One region of the Paraburkholderia sp. BR14320 genome, then DNA from elsewhere that is predicted to be linked to it. Evidence: riboswitches for the same ligand, from Rfam matches in the RefSeq annotation. Region 1 holds a riboswitch; each other region holds the start of a gene.

Region 1 (2,261 bases):
ACGTCGCTTGCCGCTTCCTCGTGTTCGGGCTGGGCGGACTCGAGCAGATCGAGCTGGTTATCCGGTTCGCTGCTCGCGCGTGCGCGCGGCAATTTTTCGAGAATCGCATTCAGGCGCACCTGAGCGTCGTCGATCTTGGCGGACAGCGCGTCGCGTTCAGCTTGCAGTGCGTCGCGCTCGGCACGCAATTGCGCAAGTTCTGCGTGCGTGGCTTGTACTTCCGCACGCGTTTGCGCGAGCTGCTCTTCGAGCGCGATCCGCGCTTCATTGTGGCGCTGGCTGATCGCAATCAGCTTGCCGATGTTCTGGGAGAGTGATTCGAGTTCGGTGAGCATGTGCTGCGTCCTCTAAAGACATCGCATTTTAGCGCGGAATATTACAGGTTCCGACAATTGTCTCGTTTCGAGACGTAACAGCATCGCTTCGTGCAGGTTCGTTGCGAGTCGTGTCGTCGACCATAAGATAAAAGACCGGCAATCCATCGGACAATAACCCTGCATTCGACAGAACGGATTGCGCTCCGGTTGGCGTTTCTTGACGCCCCGCGAAGCCGCTCCTACACTTCCCGCACTCTGGTGCCCGCGCGCGCTTTTCGGCGCGCGCAGTTAAACGGGAAGCAGGGCGCGCGCGGTGCCAAACCGGATGCGCGAACCTGCGCTGCCCCCGCAACGGTAAACGACCGCATGTGATGTGCTCATGCAGGTCGGTCCTGGTCGCAAGGTTGGAAGTTCAATCTGCGAGTGTGCCACTGCGCGTCACGCGTGGGAAGGCGGGATCGATGTGTCGTAGCCCGGATACCGGCCAGAAAAGAGGGACGTCCCCCGCGAAAACGTTAAACAAGGGGACGCCTCGTGACGCGTCGGCCCGCGGGGAAGCAGGCCGCGCACGCTATCCACAGGAATGTCATCCCATGTTGTCCCCCATCGCCCGCGCGACGCTGCTCGCGTTCGCGAGCATGCCGCTCGTCGTGCATGCGCAAAGCGCCGAGCCTGTGTCTTCATCGTCCAATGCGGATGCAAGCACCGCGAACGCCGCAAACGTTGCCGATTCGTCATATCCCGCTTCCGCCGATGCGTCGGGCAACGTGCTGTCGCCGATCGTCGTGACCGCGCAGCGCGGCGCGCAAGCGTTGCGCGATGCGATCCCGCAGACCACGCAGTTCGATCAGCAGGACATCGCCGACACGACCGCGACCGATCTGCCCGGCTTGCTGCGACTCGCGCCCGGCGCGCAAATCTCGCGCACGGGTGGCCCCGGTTCGACCACGAGCCTCTTTCTGCGCGGCGCGTCGTCGACACAATCGCTGCTGCTGATCGACGGCGTGCGCGTCGATTCTGTGAGTCTCGGCTCCGCTCAGCTCGCACAGATCCCGCTCGACCAGGTCGATCACGTCGAAGTCGTGAATGGCAACGTGTCGGCGTTGTACGGTTCGGGCGCGATCGGCGGTGTCGTGCAGGTGTTCACGAAAGACGGCGGCGATCATCCGCCGCGCTTCAATTTTTCTGTCGGCTACGGCAGCTATCACACGCAGACGCAAACGGCCGGCGTGAACGGCGCGCTCGATCAGGACGGCCGCACGACCTTCAACATTTCGCTCGCGCGCACGAAGGGCGACGGCTTTTCGTCGCTCAATCCGCTCGAGGCGCCGGCCGCAAATCCGAACGCGAACGGCAATCTGAACGAGAGCATCAGCGCGTCGCTGCGCCACAAGTTCAACGACAAGTGGGACGCGGGCGTCAGCTACTTCCAGTCGAACAACAACAACAGCTACGACAATGCGTACGGCGTGCCGACCGATCTGAACAACCTCTATAGCAAGTTTCGCCAGGCGTCCGTGTTCGCGAACGGCAAGCTGACCGACTGGTGGACCACCCACTTCACGCTCGCCGAGGGCGACGACCGCAGCGTCTCGAACACCAATGGCATCTACGACGACCGCTTCGATACCGACAATCGCCAGTACACGTGGCAGAACGATTTCGCGCTCGCCGCGAACCAGAAGCTGCAGCTCGGCTACGAGCATCTCGACCAGACTCTCGACTCCGACACGTTCGCCGCGCCCGACCGTCACGTCGATTCGGTCTTCGCCGGCTACAGCGCGCGCTTCGGCCGCAACCAGATTCAGGCCAACGTACGCCGCGATCAGTACTCCGATTTCGGCGGAGCGAACAGTTACTATCTCGGCTACGGTTTCGACATCACGTCGCACTGGAAGGTAACCGCAAGCTATTCGGATGCTTTCCGCGCGCCGAGCTTCGACG
Region 2 (2,261 bases), on a different contig from region 1:
CGCGCATTCGTTCGCATAAAAGCACTGCGCTCGACCATCGCGCCGAACAACAACCCGATCGTCGTCCACATGACCACCTGCATGCCGATCGCTGCGACGCGGAACTTCCACAGCAGCACGGCCGGGAACGTGGCCGGTACTTCATTGATGACCGGCATCGACAGTTGTACGGCCGCGATGATCACGACGAATACGAGTCCCGCGACGATCGAGCCGTTCCATGCACCCAGCTTCGCCGCCGCGCGGCGCCGCACCTTCAGCGAAAACACCATCGTCGTGAGCGAAATCGCGATCATCAGAAAGAACAGGCCCGTGCGCGTGCCGATCGTGTCCGGATCACCGACCGACGGCGGATTGGCCGGATACTTGATATTCGGCACGACCACGAGGGCAATGAACGCGCCAAGCGCGAGCCACGCGGACAGCGCGCGCACGCTCGAGGTACCCGTGCGTCCATATGAATAAGCAAACACCAGCGAGAACAGACCGCCGAATGCCGCACCATACGTGACCACGCCAGTCAGCAGGCCGAGGCCAGCCTGCGTCTCACGGCTCACGATTTCGGGCTCGGGCGCCTCGCCGCGCGCGGTGGCCGCTTTTTCTTCGAGCGAAATGGCCTGCTCGACCTGTGGTTCGCCGACGATTCGCGCGAAGGCGAACGTGAGCAAGCCCGCGACGATGCCCGCGAGCATCCCGCGCACCAACAATTTACCTACCATGTCGAACTCCGTTAGTGGCAGGGAAAGCCAAGCAGATGGCGGCCGTCGTGCACGAACTCATGCACGTACATGCCGGGCACGAGCGATGTCGCGCCCTGTTCCGCACCAACGAAGTAAAGCGCGAGCAACAGCAGCAAGCCGCCGAACACGACCCACGGCAGCAGTTCGCGCAAAGGAATGGGAGTGGGCTGGGCCGCCGGTTGCGCGGCGCGATCGAAAACAGCGTCGGTCATGATGGACATCTCCTGGGGTAACGCGCCCCGATAGTCGATTGCGGAAGAATGATGCGAAGCTCAGGTCTGGCTTTCGGCTCTTGTGGATTGCAAGGCCGATTACAGTGGCGCGACCGCGCCGGGCTCTCACCGGCTTCCGTGCTTCGCAGTGTCGGTATTCTACGCGCTAAACTGCGGCTTCCGCGACGACGAAGGCTACCTCGCAACGCGCAACGCGCAACGCCCGCAGCGAGCCGATGAAGCCATGCAGGCAAGTGCGAATGAGGCGCCAACGCAAAGAATGGATACGCGACTGTTACTGGTGAGCCATGCGGCAACGGCCGCACAGCGCGCGGGCCGCTTCCCCGCCGACGATCCGCTCGACGCGCGCGGCCGCGCCGAAGCCGAAGCGGCGCGCGCCCGTCTCGCGCTTCCCGCCGACGCCGCCGTGTTCACCAGTCCCGCCGCAAGCGCGCGCCAAACGTCCGCCGCGCTCGGTCTGAGCGCCACGCCTGCCGACGCATTGGCGGATATCGACTACGGCAAATGGCGCGGCCAGCGCCTCGCGGATATTGCCGACGAAGCCCCCCGCGAACTCGCGGCCTGGACACGCGAGCCCGACGCTGCGCCGCCCGGCGGTGAATCGTTCGATCGACTGGTGCGGCGGGTCGGAGAGTGGCTCGACGCGCAACAGGCAGACGCACACTCATGCAACGCGGTCAACGAAGCAGGCTTCGCGGCCTCTGCGCACGGTCGGACCATCATCGCGATCACTCACGCAACGCTTCTGCGAGCGGCAATCGTGCATGCCCTCGGCGCGTCGCCAACCGTGTTCTGTCACATCGAGATCGCGCCGCTGTCGGTCGTCGAATTACGCCACTCGCGACGCGGCTGGTCATGGTGGCCGGCCGCCACCGCCTGAACGGAACCGCCGCTTACCTGCCCGACACCACGAGCCGCAACCGGTTCGACCCCTCGGGCGTCAGCGTGATTTCGGTGCGTCGATTCTTCGCGCCGAGATAAAAGTGCTGACGTCCCGGCGAATTCTGATCGTGGGTTGCATCGGGCAGGCACGACGCGATGTCGGCCGCGACCGCTTCCAATGCATCCGCGTTCGAGCCCGTCGCCTGATGCGGCGTCCACGTGCACTGGAAACTACGATGCGCGGCCGAACATTGCGCGTCGTCGCCATAGGGTTGCGCGACGCCTTTGCCGTCGTCGGGCGTCAGCGAGGTGAAGCCGTCGGGCGCCGCGGCGACGATCCGTTTTAGCGCGCCGCAAGGTCTGGGGCTATCGTCGGCGGATGCGCCGGCCGGCAGCAGCGCAACGA
Region 3 (2,261 bases), on a different contig from region 1:
ACGGCATTGCCGCGACAACGGAAATACAGAAAGCGGAACTGAGGTCATGAACGCGCCGCCGCATCCCCGCGGCGGTCGTTCTGCTTCTTCGGGCCGGTATCCGGGCTGGCGAAAGCGCCGCTTCCCCTTCCCGGCCGAGTGGTTTCTCGTCCAGTGGTGATATGTCGACGCGACCTTGCGCGAAGACATCGAAGCCGGCACCGCGGTGCCCGGCTATCAAGCCGGAACCGCTTTTCGCTTACCGTTGCGGGGACAGCACAGGTTAGCCGCTCTAGCGCAGATGGCTCCCTGTTTCCCGTTTAACCGCATGCGCACGAACGCGCACGCGAGCACCCAAAGTGCGTGCGAGTGTAGGCCCCCGGGCATGCGCAGTCAAGGAACGCAGGCCGCCGGAAAGCGTCGCCGAGGCTTATCTGGCAAGGCGCCATGTGCTATCGTATGCGCGCGTTTGGTGCCCGCACATGCACTCGCATGTGCAGTTAAACGGGAAACAGGCAGCGCGTCGCGCGTTCAACCTGTGCTGTCCCCGCAACGGTAAGCGACCTGCGGCGCGCGATTCGATCCAGCTTCGATTCCACCGTGCCGCGCATGCGTTTTTTGATGCCACTGCCCCGCGAATCCGCAGATTCGCAAACAAGGACGGGAAGGCGAAGCGCGTGAGGCCGCCAGCCCGGATACCGGCCAGACGCGGAGGCGGCGCCCCATGCACCCGTGCATCAGGTTGCGCCGCCGGCCGCCGGAATCCGCGGGGAACGGATGTGAAGGCGTAGAAACGTGGCATCGCGCGTTTCGTGGCGTTCTCTCTCTGAAGAATCCGCCGCGAGCCGCATGAGTGGCCGCGCCTGGATTCGCTGTATTGCATGACCTCTATATTCACTGCCGCGTGCACCGTCGCACGCCGCTCCTCTCCTCCCATCTCCGCATGGCATGCGCCATGCACGCCGCGATGACGCGCGCCTGGCTGATCGGCGCCGGTCCCGGCGACGTCGAACTGATGACGCTGAAGGCCACCCGTGCGCTCGCGCAGGCCGATGTCGTGCTGGTCGACGATCTGGTCAATCCCGACGTACTGCAGTTTGCACGCGCCAACGCGCAAGTCGTGTACGTCGGCAAGCGCGGCGGCCATCCGTCGACGCCGCAAGCGGACATCGTCGCGCAAATGCTCGGGCATCTGCGCGCGGGACGCAGCGTCGCGCGGCTCAAGGGCGGCGATCCGTTCGTGTTCGGCCGCGGCGGCGAAGAATTGCAGGCGCTGCAGGCGGCGGGTATCGAAGTCGACGTGATCAACGGCATTACGGCCGGCATCGCCGCACCCGCGACGCTCGGCATCGCGGTCACGCATCGCGATTACGCGCAGGGCGTCGTGTTCGTCACCGGCCACGGCGCCGGCAGCGGCGAACCGGACTGGGCCGCGCTCGCCGCGACCCGCATGACGATCGTGATCTATATGGGCATGCGGCGGCTCGGCGAAATCGTCGCCGCGTTGCTCGCGGCCGGCATGTCCGCCGATACACCCTGTGCGGCGATCGAGTCGGCGACGCGGCCCGAGCAGCGTCACGTGCTCGCGCCGCTGCGCGAGTTTGCCGAGGCGGTCGTGCGCGCAGGGCTCGGCTCGCCGGCGATCGTCGTGATCGGCGGCGTGGCCTCGCTCGCGCTTGCACGTGAAGCGGCGAACCGCGACGGCCGAGTCGATCACGAACAAGCTGCGAACGCGCTCAAAACGCTGAGCGTCGGCATAGGTTGCCGCTTGCACAGCGATGCCGGCGACATCGAAGCCGCCGTGCGCGCAGCACTCGGTTCGAATGCCTTCGAGCGGATCCGCACCATCGCGACGATCGACACCAAAGCCAACGAAGCAGGTCTGCTCGAATTCTGTTCACGCCATCAACTGCCGCTGCAACTGTTCAGCCGCGAGCAGATCGCGGCCGCGCCGGTCGCGGCGCCGTCGGCGGCCGCGCGCGCGCATCTTGGTGTCGACGGTGTGTGCGAACCCTGTGCGCTACTGGCGGCAGCAGCTTCGGTCTCCGCGACAATCGCGCAAACCGCACGTCTGGTCGTACCCAAGACCACGCACGCTGGTATCACCATTGCAATTGCGGCGGCGACCGACACCGCAGCCGGCGACGTAGCGCCCTTCCATCCCACCCCTCAAGACCAGGACCTTCGATGAAAACCGACCCCGAATCGCATCAACGCATGACCGAGCGCCGCCGCGAAGGCCACGAAAAGAAGCAGGCCAGCGCGACCGTCGAAAAAGGCCT

What was found. Region 1 has a riboswitch for cobalamin ahead of AB3X89_RS30940 (TonB-dependent receptor). Riboswitches for the same ligand answer to the same signal wherever they lie in the genome.
Region 2: another riboswitch for cobalamin. It lies ahead of AB3X89_RS15505 (CbtB-domain containing protein); the one in region 1 lies ahead of AB3X89_RS30940 (TonB-dependent receptor).
Region 3: another riboswitch for cobalamin. It lies ahead of cobA (uroporphyrinogen-III C-methyltransferase); the one in region 1 lies ahead of AB3X89_RS30940 (TonB-dependent receptor).

What each region holds. Positions count from the first base shown of each region.
Region 1 is NZ_JBFPKG010000047.1:36,135-38,395, forward strand. It holds gene AB3X89_RS30935 (ATPase) at 1-335, opposite strand, end outside; cobalamin riboswitch at 557-821, shown strand; gene AB3X89_RS30940 (TonB-dependent receptor) at 911-2,261, shown strand, end outside.
Region 2 is NZ_JBFPKG010000014.1:620-2,880, forward strand. It holds gene AB3X89_RS15500 (CbtA family protein) at 1-719, opposite strand, end outside; gene AB3X89_RS15505 (CbtB-domain containing protein) at 731-952, opposite strand; cobalamin riboswitch at 993-1,148, opposite strand; gene AB3X89_RS15510 (histidine phosphatase family protein) at 1,233-1,853, shown strand; gene AB3X89_RS15515 (hypothetical protein) at 1,867-2,261, opposite strand, start outside.
Region 3 is NZ_JBFPKG010000052.1:41,745-44,005, reverse strand. It holds cobalamin riboswitch at 74-352, opposite strand; cobalamin riboswitch at 433-701, shown strand; partial or broken gene cobA (uroporphyrinogen-III C-methyltransferase) at 947-1,672, shown strand; gene AB3X89_RS32215 (cobalamin biosynthesis protein) at 1,724-2,170, shown strand; gene cobO (cob(I)yrinic acid a,c-diamide adenosyltransferase) at 2,167-2,261, shown strand, end outside.